Regions from separate parts of the Rothia koreensis genome, predicted to be linked through region 1. Evidence: riboswitches for the same ligand, from Rfam matches in the RefSeq annotation. Region 1 holds a riboswitch; the other holds the start of a gene.

What was found. Region 1 has a riboswitch for S-adenosylmethionine ahead of ACTSLZ_RS00260 (ABC transporter ATP-binding protein). Riboswitches for the same ligand answer to the same signal wherever they lie in the genome.
Region 2: another riboswitch for S-adenosylmethionine. It lies ahead of metE (5-methyltetrahydropteroyltriglutamate--homocysteine S-methyltransferase); the one in region 1 lies ahead of ACTSLZ_RS00260 (ABC transporter ATP-binding protein).

The regions. Positions count from the first base shown of each region.
Region 1 covers NZ_CP197643.1:55,353-62,578, reverse strand. Annotated here, with positions in the region: gene ACTSLZ_RS00270 (ABC transporter permease) at 1-353, opposite strand, end outside; gene ACTSLZ_RS00265 (aliphatic sulfonate ABC transporter substrate-binding protein) at 387-1,430, opposite strand; gene ACTSLZ_RS00260 (ABC transporter ATP-binding protein) at 1,484-2,308, opposite strand; SAM riboswitch class I at 2,317-2,442, opposite strand; gene ACTSLZ_RS00255 (RloB family protein) at 2,560-3,267, opposite strand; gene ACTSLZ_RS00250 (AAA family ATPase) at 3,260-4,651, opposite strand; gene ACTSLZ_RS00245 (thiolase family protein) at 4,875-6,098, shown strand; gene ACTSLZ_RS00240 (enoyl-CoA hydratase/isomerase family protein) at 6,102-6,875, shown strand; gene ACTSLZ_RS00235 (3-hydroxyacyl-CoA dehydrogenase family protein) at 6,881-7,226, shown strand, end outside.
Region 2 covers NZ_CP197643.1:916,167-923,392, forward strand. Annotated here, with positions in the region: gene ACTSLZ_RS03945 (hypothetical protein) at 85-675, opposite strand; SAM riboswitch class I at 1,076-1,180, shown strand; gene metE (5-methyltetrahydropteroyltriglutamate--homocysteine S-methyltransferase) at 1,300-4,650, shown strand; gene ACTSLZ_RS03955 (TetR/AcrR family transcriptional regulator) at 4,701-5,315, opposite strand; gene ACTSLZ_RS03960 (hypothetical protein) at 5,382-6,410, shown strand; gene ACTSLZ_RS03965 (NAD-dependent succinate-semialdehyde dehydrogenase) at 6,699-7,226, opposite strand, start outside.

The DNA of each region.
Region 1 (7,226 bases):
TTGGAATTCTCACCGACGCCGACCCACAGGAGCATGAGCGGGACCCAAGCCAGAGATGGGACCGCGCGGATCGCGCCGATGGTCGGCCCGGCAAGGATGCGGGTCCATCGGGAGAGGCCGATCAGGGCACCGATCACGAGCCCGAGCGCGCTGCCGATCACGAAGCCCAGGATCACGCGCTGGGTCGAGATACCGACGTGCTGCCAGAGCTCGTGCCGGCGCATCAGTTCGATGCCCGCAGCCGCGACCTTCGACGGGCTCGGCAGCTGAATCGGGGTGAAGACGCCGGTGGTCGAGAGCAGGTGCCACGCCACGAGGACGAGCAGGGGAAGGACGACCCCCAGGCCGGCCATGGTCCAACGGTTCTTCGGAAAGCTTGTCACGCTCTATTTCCCCTTGATCCGCCGGGCGGCCGCGGATGCATCGGCGGCTCGGGCATACTTCTTCTCGATGATGTTCTCGACGGCGTCGTCCGCATCCTTTCGCTCCGACACGTCCCCCGAATCGACCAGGATCGGGGCGATATTGCGCAGCACCCGGAGCTGGTTGTCGCCCGGTACCGGGTCGATATCCAGGTGGGTGCGGTCCCAGACCGTGCGGGCGACGTCGTCCGAAATGCCAGCCTCCTCGGCGAACACCGCGATGGCTTCTTCCCGGTGGCTGATGGCCCATTCGCGCGCGAAGGCGTACACGTCGATGACGAGTTGGGCTCCTTCCGGGTTCTGGTCGAGGAATTCCTCACGGGCATTGAGGAATCCCCAGGTGTTGAAGTCGAGATTCCGGTAGAACAACTCGTCGCCGCCTTCCTCCTGGGCCGTCGCCATGATGGGGTCCAGCCCCGCCCAGGCGTCGACCTGGTGCGTGTCCAACGCGGATCGTCCGTCGGCGTGCTGGAGATTCACGATGGTCACATCGTCGGCCGACAGCCCGGCCTCATCGAGGGCCTGGATCAGGAGGAAGTAGGGGTCCGTGCCGAGGGTCGCCGCAATACTGCGACCGGCGAGATCCTCGACGCCGCGAATGGGAGAGTCCGGGGTCCTGGCCAGGGCCGACCACTCGGGCTGGGAGAACAGGCCGATCGTCGTGATCGGCGCACCGTTGGCACGTGCCAGAAGGGCGGCCGAACCCGCGGTCGAACCGACGTCGATCGCGGCACCGATCAGGCTCTGGTTGGCCTTGTTGGAACCGGCAGATTTCAACCAGGAGACGGACTGCCCGATTCCTTCGGCGGCGGTTTCGAGCCACTTCTTCTTGCGCATGATCAGCGACAAGGGGTTGTACGTCGCGTAGTCCAGGGTGATGCTTCCGGAAGCATCCGCGTTGATGACGCCACGGCCGGCTCCTTCGCCGGACATGCATCCGGACAAGGTCAGGGCGACGGCGCCGAGGCCGACGCCTTTGAGGGCGTCGCGACGGGAAAAGGTGGTCATCGGGATCGGGTCCTTGCTGGGCATGGGTGGTTCACGGGCTCGACGTCGTGGGGCTAGTGCGCCGTGGTGTCGACGCCGAGCAGCCCCAGAAGGTGTCCGCGCATTCGCGTCAGATCCGAGTCCTCGCGAGAACGGGGTCGAGGGAGGTCGACCTCGATGTTCTCCACGATTCCCGCCGGCTCACCTGGGGCCGGGCGTCCCAGGACGATGACATGGTCGGAGAGGTACAGCGCCTCGTCGACGTCGTGCGTCACGAGCAGAACCGTGGTGGGGTCCTGCCGATGCAGATCGAGGAGCAGATCCTGCATCTTGAGCCGGGTCAGGGCGTCGAGCGCGCCGAAGGGTTCGTCGAGCAGGAGCACCTGCGGATTCCGGGCCAGGGCCCTGGCCAGGGCCGCGCGCTGGGCCATGCCGCCGGAGACCTCGCCCGGCCGGTGGTTCGCGTGCGGGGTCAGACCGACGAGCTCGATCAGTTCCGTAACACGTTTCCGGCCGCGGGACGCGGGGGTCTTTCTTGGCAGGCCGAGGGCGACATTGTCCGTGATCGAACGCCAGGGCAGCAGGCGGGGCTCCTGGAATCCGACGGCGCACCGAGGATCAATGTCCCGAACCGGGCTGCCATCGATCGTGACGGAGCCCTCGGTTGCGGTGTCCAGCCCCGCCGTCGCGCGCAGGAGAGTGGACTTGCCGCACCCGGACGGCCCGACGACGGCGACGATCTCACCCGGTTGCACCGTGAAACTCACGTCGCGAAGGACCTGAGTACGCGTCCCGCCACGGGACGAGGTGCCGAAAGACTTCCCGACATCGTGGAATCGGACCGACGCGGCCTCGGCCTCCAAGGCACGGGTGTCCTTCGGGGCGCGGGCCGAACTCACAATCAATCACTCCATCGAACCCTGGCGTTAGCACCGTATTCTCCCCGGGCCCTGTGGAATATGCGGGCCATTGCGGGGGGAGAAGGTTGCTGCGACGTCGTCGAGCCAGGTCTCTCGGTCGCTCTGGATGGTTTCCCACTCCAGATTAAGCGTGCCCTCCGGGGCCGCTCCAACTCGGCCCGGACTGTTTCGAGAGATGAAACGGCACGCGTCAAAGTGCGTCATCAGGGCAGGGCGAAGGAGAGTGCGGGCTACCGGTCCAGGCAGGTCCACTTGCTGATGGTGTCGACGAGATGGAACAAGCCGGTGGACCCCTTGGGGCCGATCTGGTTGACTCCGACGGGGTGGTGCTCCTTGGCCCTTTCCGCGGCACGCTTGTACTGATCAATGGGGAAATCGTCGTGAATATTCTTTCCCTTGAGCAGCGAGCGCTCTCTGCATTGCCGATCCAACCCCTGTTGGTCCCCCGCAGGGGTGCACTCGGTGTGCAGGACGAGCCACGTTTCGAACTGCGGGTTGGACACCAGTACGTGTATGCCATGATCTTTGGCCTTGCTCAATGCCTTGGCCAGCAGAGAGGTATTCCCCGAACCTCGCCGGACGTCGTCCCACTGGTCCACGTCGACGACGGCGAAGACCGCTGCATACTTCGGGATGTCTTTCGTGTTGTTCTTCCGCGCATCATCATCTCTGAGCAGGATGCATCGGTCGACGACGTCCATCGGGTTGTTCTTCGCTTTTCGTCGTGCTTTGCCGTCCTTGGTCTTGGGATCGACCTTGATCTGAATCTTGTCGGCGTGGGGTGGAAGAGTGTGCTGGATATGGCGGTTCAGCAGCTCGAAATATTCCGGTTCGGTGAGCGCTCCGTCTGAGACCACGAGGATGCGATGGAGCCGGTCGGAGCGCTTCTGTCGAGATGTCGAAGGGGGCTTGCGAACCTGTCTTCTGGTTCTACTCATTCTGACCGTCCTCGTCGGGACCGACGATTCCGCGCAGGACGCTGGGGGCGAGCATGGGGATAGCCCCGTACCGTCCCGCCAGGTAGCGACGTTCGTGATTGGCGTCCTTGGATTTGGGGTAGTCGCTCAGACTGAAGTACGAGCTCTCTCCGAGTCCGTTCTTCTCCGTGAACCAGATGTGCTTCTCAGTAAGACCCAGTTCTCCCATGTGTTCGAGAATGTTGGTGTTGTGGCTGGTAAAGATCAGCTGGGCTCCCCGGACATTGATGTCGGGATCGGTGAAGGTCTTGATGATCAGCTCAACCATGTTCTGATGGAGGCTCGTATCGATCTCGTCCGCGAGGAGTACGCCCCCTCGTCTCAGGGTGGTGATGATCGCGGGAGCGACCGACAGCCAGGTGCGTGTGCCGTCCGATTCATCCTTGAGGGAGAGGGCGAAGCTCTCCTCTTCGGAACCCTGGTGGTGGAATACCAGGTTGTAGGCCAGATCCTCTGCTTCGTCCTCGGTCAGGCCGGCGTCCTCGGTAGGACGTGTTGAGCCGTTGCCCTCGGCTGCGCCTCTCGGATCGTCCCGCCCCTCCAGAATCTCCTGGATCCTGCTCCACTTGGCGAGCACATCGCTGGGGATCTTCTTCTCGTCCACCGTGATCTTGGTGATTCCCAGGTCGGCCACCTTGAGTAGGCGAGAGAGCTCATCGAGTTGGAAATCCCCCTTCTTGATGGACCGGACCAGGCGATAGATTCGATGGTCCGTTTCGACGTCGCCGTAGTCGATCGTGTCGAAGTAGCCCAGGACAGCCTCGGCCAGTTCCGCCAGGGGAGACACCTCGGACCGCAGGGCAGCCGAGAGCACCAGTTCCCTGGGGGCGACATTTCCAAGGCCGGCTCGCGCGGACTTGGAGATGAAAGCGCTGTTCCACTCGATGTCGGTTTTTCCGTCCTCCCGGGTGCGGGAGAAGCACGGTGACCATCTGCGGTTGGGCACCCGGCTCAGCCATTCGTCGGTGAACCCGGAGGAATCCACGAGGAATCCGTAATGGTACCGGGTGCCTTCGTGCTCGACATCGAGTTCGTACCTCGAGGGGCCACGGTCTTTGCGAGCGATCAGGGTATACGGGTAATGCGGGACGCTCGGGTTCTCGGAGCGGTCCTGCCAGCGAGTCGCCGAAAGCGATATCGCGGCCCGAACATAGCTGAGGGCATCCAAAAGATTGCTCTTGCCCGAGGCGTTCGGGCCAAGGATAGCGGCCGAGGAGAGGGCGACGTCGTCCCAAGTTTTCCCCGGGGGCGGCGTGGAACGGTTGCCCAGGGCGGGGGCGAGGTCGAGTGTGTGCTCGGTATGGATGCTCCGGTGGTTGGACACCGTGAAGCGAAGGAGTCTCATGCTCTCAATCTAGCCATAAACGGCTAATTTGGACGGAAATCATCCAAATATGATCATTAGAGCCGGAATCGGACGTGGCTGCGCCAGTCTTCTCGCGATCCCGTGCGGCCCGTGCGCTGCCAGAATTGACGCACATCACACCAGGTGCCATATTAGTGAACGAACGGTCGGTAATTCCCCGCAGGCCGAACAGTTGAAACCGAACGCCTGAACAGGAGCTTCCATGCCCGAAATGCCAGCAGCCTTTCTCGTCGGCGGAGCCCGCACCCCGGTCGGGCGGTATGGGGGTGCCCTGTCCTCGGTCCGGCCCGACGACCTTGCGGCACTCTGCATCAAGAGCGTCGTGGAAGAGGCAGGCATCGACCCCGCCGACGTCGACGAGGTCATTCTGGGAAATGCGAACGGTGCCGGCGAAGAGAACCGCAACGTCGCACGCTTGGCCTGGTTGCTCGCGGGGTACCCGGACACCGTGCCAGGGACGACTGTCAATCGCCTGTGTGCCTCCGGAATGTCGGCCATCACCACGGCGTCGCAAATGATCAAATCGGGGGCCGCGGACATCGTCGTCGCCGGCGGCGTGGAATCGATGTCCCGCGCACCCTGGGTCATGGAAAAGCCCACCCGTCCCTTCGCCAAGCCCGGGGAGGTCTTCGACACCTCGATCGGGTGGCGTTTCGTGAATCCCAAGTTCCTGGACGGCCCCCTGTCCCGCGACGGCAAAGCCACCTATTCGATGCCCGAGACCGCGGAAGAAGTGGCCCGCACCGACGGAATCACTCGCGCAGAGGCCGATGAATTCGCGGTGCGCTCGCAGGAGAACGCGGCGGCCGCCATCGAGGCCGGGAGATTCGCGGACGAAATCGTCCCGGTCGAGGTTGCCGGCCGGAAGGGCGAGATCACCGTGGTCGATACGGACGAAGGCCCCCGCCCCGGCACGACCGCCGAGGCCCTGGGCAAGCTCAGGCCCGTGGTCGGTGGGGGATCCGTGGTCACCGCGGGCAACTCGTCCGCGCTCAACGACGGCGCGTCGGCCATCATCGTGGCCAGCGAGAAGGCTGTCGAGAAATACGGCCTCACGGCGCGCGCACGCGTGGTGGACGGTGCATCCGCCGGTGTCCCACCGGAGATCATGGGCATCGGTCCCGTGCCGGCGAGTCGGAAAGTGCTCGAACGTTCGGGGTGGGACATTGATGATCTGGGGGCGGTCGAGCTCAACGAAGCCTTCGCTACGCAGTCCCTCGCCTCGATCCGCCGCCTCGGACTGAACCCTGACATTGTCAATCGCGACGGTGGTGCGATCGCCCTGGGACACCCCCTCGGCTCCTCCGGGTCCCGTATCACGATCACCCTGTTGGGCCGCATGGAGCGCGAAGGCGCGTCCAAGGGCCTCGCGACCATGTGCATCGGCGTCGGGCAGGGCGCGGCATTGCTTCTCGAAAGGGCGTAAACCATGGAATTGACCGGAGACTTCACCGCAATCGAGATCGAGAGCCGCGAGGACAGGCTCCACGTCCGCCTCAACCGGCCCGAAGTCCGCAACGCGATCGACGCGACCATGATCGAGGAGCTGCACAGGGTGTGCGCCTACCTCGAGGCTGAACCCAAGATCCTGATCCTGTCCGGGACGGAGGTCAACGGCAAGGGGGTTTTCGCGTCCGGCGCCGACATCGCCCAGCTGCGCGAACGCCGTCGTGACGACGCCCTGCGCGGGATCAATTCGCGGCTGTTCGACCGGCTGGGAAGCCTCCCCATGCCCGTCATCGCGGCGCTGGACGGATACGCCCTCGGCGGCGGTGCCGAACTCGCGTGGGCGGCGGACTTCCGCATCGGAACACCCCAGACCAAGGTCGGGCAGCCCGAAACCGGGCTCGGGATCGTGGCAGCGGCCGGCGCCATGTGGCGTCTCAAGGAGCTGGCAGGGGAGCCTCTGGCCAAGGAATTGTTGTTTGCGGGTCGTATGCTGGACGCCCATGAGGCCCTCGACGCCGGGCTCATCACCGAAATCCACGAGCCCCAAGATCTTCTCGACGCCGCCCACCGACTCGCGGACCGCATCGCCAAGCAGGATCCCCTCGCGGTTCGCATCGCCAAGGGCGTGTTCCACGCGCCCCGCGAGGCCCACCCGTACGTGGACGAGCTCGCTCAGGCGGTTCTGTTCGAGTCCCCCGCCAAATTCGATCGCATGCAGTCCTTCCTGGACCGCAGAAAGGAGCGCACCCAGTGAACGCTCTGAACAGCCAGAATGTCCCCGAACGTGTCGGCGTGTTGGGCGGGGGCCGCATGGGCTCCGGCATCGCCCACGCGTTCTTGATCTCGGGGGCCCACGTGGTCGTCGTCGAGGTCGACGACGCCGCCGCACGGGCCGCCCGCGAACGCATCGAGAAGGACCTCGGTGCGTCCATCGACCGCGGCAAGATCGAGGGTGCGGTCGGGGAGTGGAGCGCCCATCTGGAGGTGGCCACGGATGCCTCCGCATTCGCCGACCGCGACCTCGTGGTCGAGGCCGTGCCGGAAGTCTGGGACCTCAAGGTCGAGTCCCTGCGCCGCGCCGAGTCGAACATGGGCCCGGACGCGT
Region 2 (7,226 bases), 860 kb from region 1:
AATGGAGCCCGGGGCAACCTGCGGCCCAGTGCCTTGTATCCAGTGTGGTCCTCGTTCGCCGAGGCTGTCAAAGGACCCTGGGGATCAACGATTCATGGGGTTCCGGCGTTGCTTGAGTTCCTTGAACCAGCGTCCGCTCTGACCGACCCACAACATGATCGTGCCGATGATCAGGAGAATCGTCCCGATGGCCCCGATGATTCCCGGGGCATCCTGGAAGGCGCCGCCCAGGCCGAGGAGGCTCAGGATCGCGAGAATGAGCAGGACGATCCTGCCCCAGTTCTTGCCTCGGGTGGCCGCCCTGGCGGAGAGGAGCTGGAGCACGATGACGATCAGCGAGAAGATGGCCCCGGCGCTGAAGAAGCCCCAGGCGTAGGCGGCCTGCCCCTGATCAGCCAGAGTCTTGTATTCGTCGGTGGCCATGAAGACGAACGGCGAGATGATCAAGCTGATCACGCTGATGGCCGCCGAAATGTAAATGAGCCGGGCGGCGGTGTGCACGGCCTTGGGTGCCGCCAGGTCTCCGCCCTGGTTCTGGAGAGGACCATGACCGTTTCCTGCGTCGCCGCCCTGGTACTGGGGTTGTCCGCCCTGGTACTGGGGCTGTCCGCCGTTGGGGTTGCTCCCGTACTGAGGAGGCTGGTTCCCGGCCGGGGAATCGTGATTCTCGGTCATGCTTTCCTCTCAAAAGGTGATTGAACTGACCTTCCTATCAAAACACGAGGGAGTCCCGGCCCACAATGAATCCGCGCCGGCACGCGCGCATGCGGAATCGCTTGTTCATGATTTTCACGCCCGCCCCGGGAAATGAATCAATAAACGGTCACGATTCGGTCGCGAATCGGTTTCGGGTCCGCCGACGTGCGGCGATTCGTCGTCGTCGGAAAACCCACGGAAGATCGGACCCGCGCAAGGAAAACACGGAACCTTACGTTCCGGAGTCATAAAAACCTGGGTCGTCTTCATATGACACCGGTATTTCTCCGTCCCGTCGCTGTGCTCAATGACGCGACATGTGCCGTCAAAGAATCCTCATCCTTGCGGCCGTTCAGGAGGCCGGGTTTGAATACTTGCGTATCTATCCAGAGCGGCCGAGAGACCTGGCTCGACGACGCCGCAGCAACCCCCTCGTGACCCCAACGGGTCCGAGGCACGGTGCTCCCGCCAGGTCCGATGGAGTGTATCGGTTGTCCTTCGACGACGCCGGGCGCATTCCCCGGCCGATCCCGTGCTTTCGGTCGTGGGCCCCGAGTATCGACTGACGCCGCCTCCGTCGGGCGTACCGAAAGGAGACCCGGCGTGAAACCTGAAGACGGACCAGCACTGTCCTTCGAGCTGTATCCGCCGCGCAGCAGCCTGAGTGCGGAGGCCCTGGGTGCCACCATCGCCGAACTCGAGCCCACGCGCCCCGACTACGTGTCGGTGACGGCAGCCTTGGCCGGGGACAGGAGGCGCCAGAGTATCGACCTCCTGCGCCACCTCGTGGATGAGACCGAGCTGAAGCCGCTGGCCCATATCCTCTCGACCGGGCAGAACGCCGCCGAACTCGAGGACCTGGTTCAGGAGATCATCGATCACGGGGTTCGCGGGCTCTTGGCCCTGCGCGGAGACCGGCCCGATGACTACACGCTTCGCGAGGGCGAGTTGCCTTTCGCCCGGCACCTCGTCGAACTCATCCGCCGCGTCGAGGCCCGGGGATCGGCCAAATTGTGTGCGGGACGCCTCGCGGTCGGGGTCGCGGCGTACCCGGTTCGGCACCCGGAGTCCTCGAGCATCCACCACGACACCGAAGTCCTGCTCGCGAAGCAGAGAGCCGGTGCGGACTTCGCCATCACCCAGGTCTACCCCGATCCGGACGACTACGCCGGGCTGGTCGACCGGGCCCGCGCCAACGACGTCGACCTGCCGCTCATCCCCGGCATCCTGCCCGTGACCAGCCTGCGCAGGTACCTGCGCGTGTGCGACCTGGCGGGCATCGATCCCAACCGGGAGCTCGCCTCCCGCCTCGAATCGGCCGGATCGTTCGCCGAGCGCCTGGCCGTGGGAGTCGACTCGGCCGAGGAATTCGCCCGTCGGGCCCTCGACGCCGGGGCCCCAGGACTGCACATCTACACCTTCAACGAGCACCCGGCAGCACTCGAGCTCGTGGACCGACTCGGTCTGCGCCGAGGAACGCCGTCGAAACACCCGTCCGTCGCAAGAAAACAACGTGAGGAGATCACCGTGACCGAAACCAACGCCCCGAACCCCACCACCGCCGAGAGCCCGGCGAGCACCCAGGGCCGCACCTTCCCCGGAGCAAGCATCTTGGGTTACCCCAGGATCGGACGCGACCGGGAGCTCAAGAAGGCCCTCGAATCCTACTGGGCCTCCGACAGCGGATCCCACGAGCTGACCGCGTCCGTCGACTCCCTGCGCGCGCGGGACGTGCGTCGGCTCGCGGATCTCGGACTCACTCAGGATTCGTCGATCCCGGCCTCTTTCGCCCTCTACGACCAGGTTCTCGACGCCATCCTGGCGACGGGCGCCGTGCCCACGCGTTTCGCGGACCTCGCCGACGAGGAAGGCCGTCTGGACCGGGATGCGTCCTTCGTCCTGGCCCGCGGCGATGACGCCCGCGGGCCGTTGGAAATGACCAAGTGGTTCAACACGAACTACCACTACCTGGTTCCCGAGATCGGACCGCAGACCCCGTTCGCCGCGGATCCGCGGGAACTCATCGGACAGTTCCGTGCCGGCAACGGAGATTCCGGAACCCCACTGCGCCCCGCGGTTCTGGGACCGGTCTCCTTCCTCCTGCTGTCGAAAGCCGATGATGCCGCCCCCGAAGGCTTCGACCCCCTGGACCGGCTCGATGACCTGGTCGAGGTCTATCGCGGGCTGATCGACCAGGTGGCCGCAGAAGGAGCGCAGTGGATCCAGATCGAGGAGCCCGCACTCGTGACCGAGCACCACCGGCCCGACCTCGCCGGTCGCGTCCGTGACGCGTATCGTCGCCTGACGGCCGCGCGAACACCCAACGGCCCGTCGATCCTCGTCGCGACGCCTTACGGAGACGCAGAGGACCTCCTGGAGCCGCTGGTGGACGCGGGAGTCGACGCCGTCCACGTGGATCTGGTCTCCGGCCCGGACGGGGGAGGGCTGCGCGAACCCAGCGCGGACCAGCTGGCGCTGTTCACCGGCGAGGATTCACCCGTTCTGGTGGCCGGCGTCGTCAACGGACAGAACATCTGGCGCACCGACTTGCGCACGACGTTCGCGCTGCTCGAGGAGTTGCACGAGGCGGGGGCGAGGGTGTCGGTGAGCACGTCGACGTCGCTCATCCACGTCCCGCACGATGCCGCCCGCGAGGATCGGCTCGACGACCAGCCGCTGCGGTGGCTCGCCTTCGCAGACCAGAAGGTCGGCGAGACCGTGGTTCTGGCCAAGGGGCTGGCCGAAGGGTCCGAGGCGATCGCCGATCACCTCGAAGCATCCGATGAGGCGATTCGGCACCGCGCCGAGGCCCGGGGCACCCGCGACGCCGATGTGCGCGAGAGGGTTTCGGGCCTGACCGAGGCCGACGGTCATCGGGAGACCGCGGAAGAGCGCAAACGGAAGCAGGCCACCGATGGCATCGCGGCGAACCTGCCCGATGTTCCGACGACGACGATCGGGTCATTCCCGCAGACCGCAGACATCAGGTCGGCCCGCGCAGACCACAGGGCAGGCCGTCTGGGCGAGGCGGAATACGTCGAAAGACTCCAGCAGGAGATCCGGTCGGTCATCTCCCTCCAGGAGGATCTCGGGCTGGACGTTCTGGTCCACGGCGAGCCCGAACGCAACGACATGGTCCAGTACTTCGCGGAGAACCTCGACGGATTCGACGTGACCCGGTACGGCTGGGTCCAGTCCTACGGGTCCAGGTGCACCCGGCCGTCGATCCTGTGGGGCGACGTCAGCCGTGAAGGACCCGGTGTCAGGGGAGAGGCCATCACGGTCCCCTGGATCAGTTACGCCCAGTCGCTGACCACCAAGCCGGTCAAGGGCATGCTGACCGGCCCGGTCACGATTCTGGCCTGGTCGTTCGTCCGTGAGGACCAACCGCTCGCGGACACGGCCCAGCAGGTCGCCCTCGCCCTGCGGGACGAGGTCGAGGATCTCGAGAGTGCCGGAATCGGCGTCGTGCAGGTGGATGAACCCGCCCTGCGCGAGCTGCTCCCGCTGCGGGAACGAGACAGGCCGGACTACCTCGAGTGGTCGGTCCGGTCCTTCCGGATCGCGACGTCCGGGGTTCGGCCCGAAACCCAGATCCACACGCATCTGTGCTACTCGGAATTCGGTGAGGTGCTGTCCGCCATCGACGCGTTGGACGCCGACGTCACGAGCGTCGAGGCGGCGCGCTCGCGGATGGAGCTGCTGGACCCGCTTGCGGACATCGGATTCGAGCGAGGCATCGGTCCCGGGGTGTGGGACATTCACTCGCCTCGCGTGCCCACGGTCGGTGAAATCGAGGACCTGCTCGCCGCGGCGTCCCGAGCGATACCTCGGGACCGTCTCTGGGCGAATCCGGACTGCGGTCTCAAGACTCGCGGATACGAGGAGACCACCGCGGCCCTGGCCCGACTCGTCGAGTCTGCGCGTCGACTGCGTGCGGCCGTGGCGGTCTGACGGTTGTCCCTGGGCCCGGACGGTCCGCATCGATGCGGACCGTCCGGGCCTTACCGTCCGAAACGGACCTGCGGGATCAATGTCAGCGCGTCCTCGACGAGCTGGTCCCGATCCGCGTCGGTGTCCACGGCCGTGCGAATCAGAAGGCCGTGGAACAGGAGCATGAGGACATTGGCCAGCCGGGAGGGGTCGCCGACGACGTCGTCCGGGTCGGCCCCCTGACTGACCTGCATTTCCGACCAGGGCCTGAGCACCTCGGCAAGGCGGGTGCGGGCGAGGTTGATGTTTTCCTGGGCGACCTCGTGGACCTCAGGATTCACGGTGGATTCCGCGACGAACTGGATGAGCAGCGGACCGAAATCGATCGAGAACAAGGTCTCGATCAGCAACCGAGCGACATCCGAGGGGGCCAGCGAGCTTCCCGTGGCGGTCTCCATATCGGTCAGATCCTTGAGGGTCGCACCGAAAATGTGCTCCGCCGTGCCGCGCATGATGGAGGCTTTGCCATCGAAGTGGGAATAGATCGATCCGGGAGACATCCCGGACTCGGCGACGATGTCTGCCATGGAGGTGTTGGAGAACCCCTTCTCCAGGAAGCAACGGCGCGCCGCGGCGATGATTCGCTCACGCCGCTCGATCTTCGAGGATTCTGACAACCTGGGCATGGAAATAGAATATCCGTTCTGTTATTCTGAACGCAACTAGAAGGATTATTCTGTTTAGGAGCCGCTATGAGCGTTCAGGATTCCCGGCGCGCGGACGCCGAATCGGCAACCACCACCGCGAATGAGCATGTGGGAAGCCACCTCGGCAAGGTATTCGGGGTTTCGGTGCTCGCCGCGCTGATCGTGACGGTCTTCGTCCTGGCCTTCACCTGGCCGACCAAGACCTCTGAGGCGCACAACATGCCGGTCAGCGTCGCTGGCCCGAAGAAGGCCGTGGACCAGTTCGAGGACAAGATCAACGAGAAGTCGGGGGACACCTTCGACTTCGTGTCCGCCGACAGCCGCGATGACGCCGTCGACCAGATCAAGCACCGCGAAACCTACGGCGCCGTGATCTTGGCCGAGCAGCCTGGGACCCCGGAGGTCCTGACCGCACCGGCGTCGAATTCGGCCGCCACACAGGTCATGAGCGGCATCGCCGACCAGTTCACGCAGCAGATCAAGGGCCAGATCACCGGCCAGGTCGAGCAGATGAAGGCCGCCTCGGGCGGTCAGCTGAAACCCGAGCAGGCGCAGAAGGCACTGGTGTTGCAGGAGAAGGCCGCCGACACCAAGGTGGCCGAGACCGAGGTCGTACCTCTTTCGGACGACGACTCCAACGGGTCCGGTCTGGCCGTGGCGGCCTTCCCGCTGGTGCTCGGCGGCATGCTGGGCGGCGTAATGATCACGTTCTTGGTCAAGGGAGTGTGGCGGCGGCTGATCGCGGCCGTGGTCTACGGCGCGGCCGCCGGCCACCTTCATTCTGGGGTGTACGGCGATTCTCGGGGCACCCGGAATCGGTATCGGCGCCGTCGTGACCATGCTCCTGGGCAATCCGCTGTCCGGGGCGCAGGTCCCGTGGCAATTCATGGTCGAGCCCTGGGGGAGGATCGGACAGTACATGGTGCCCGGCGCGTCCAACACGCTGCTGAGGTCCCTGAGCTACTTCCCCGACGCCCCGATGGCCCAGCAGTGGTGGACCCTCGTCGTGTGGGTCGCGGTCGGGGTGGCACTGACCGCCTTCGGGCACTTCCGCCACAACCGCATCAACGATGAGCCCGAGGAGAGTCATGACGCCGATGGGCGTCAGCTCGGTGGCGAGTCCGCGGGCGACGCCGAGAACCACCCTGCGCCGCGGCATCGTCGCGGTGGCTCCGAGGTGGCCGCCGACTGATGCACCGGTGACGGTTCCACATCACCGCACGCAACGAGGGGTCGGGCGCCGACCGGGAACTCCCCGGTATCGGTGCCCGACCCCTCGCTTTCCGTCGGAGGCGGACCGTGGTGAGCGGGCCTGTTGGACGGACCCGTCGAACCGTGGCACCTCCGATCCGAGAATGCAGACTAGAGCTGCTGGTTGTTCACACGGACGGTCCGCTCATTGGTGAACTGCTGGAGCGCCCACTGGGCGTTCTCGCGACCGTAGCCCGAACGGTTGATCCCGCCGAAGGGGAACTCGGGGCTGGAGTCCATGTGAGTGTTCACGAAGGTCATGCCCGCGTTGATCCGCTCGGCGAACTTCCGGCCCTTCTCCGCGTCGGTGGTCCACACCGATGCCATCAGGCCGTACTGCGTGTCGTTCGCGATCCGGAGAGCGTCCTCTTCGTCCTTGGCCTTGTAGATCATGACGGCCGGCCCGAAGAGCTCGTTGCACCCGAGATCCGACTTCGGGTCGATGTCGGTCAGCAGCGCCGGCGACATGAACCAGCCGGGGCGGTCCAACTTCTCGCCACCCGTGTGCAGGGTGGCTCCCTCCTCGGAGGCCTTCTGGATCCGCTCCACGACCTCGTCACGAGCGCCCTCGGAAGAAAGCGGGCCCATGTCGGTCGCGGGGTCGTCGTAGGCACCCACGGTCACGTTCTCCGCGGCTTC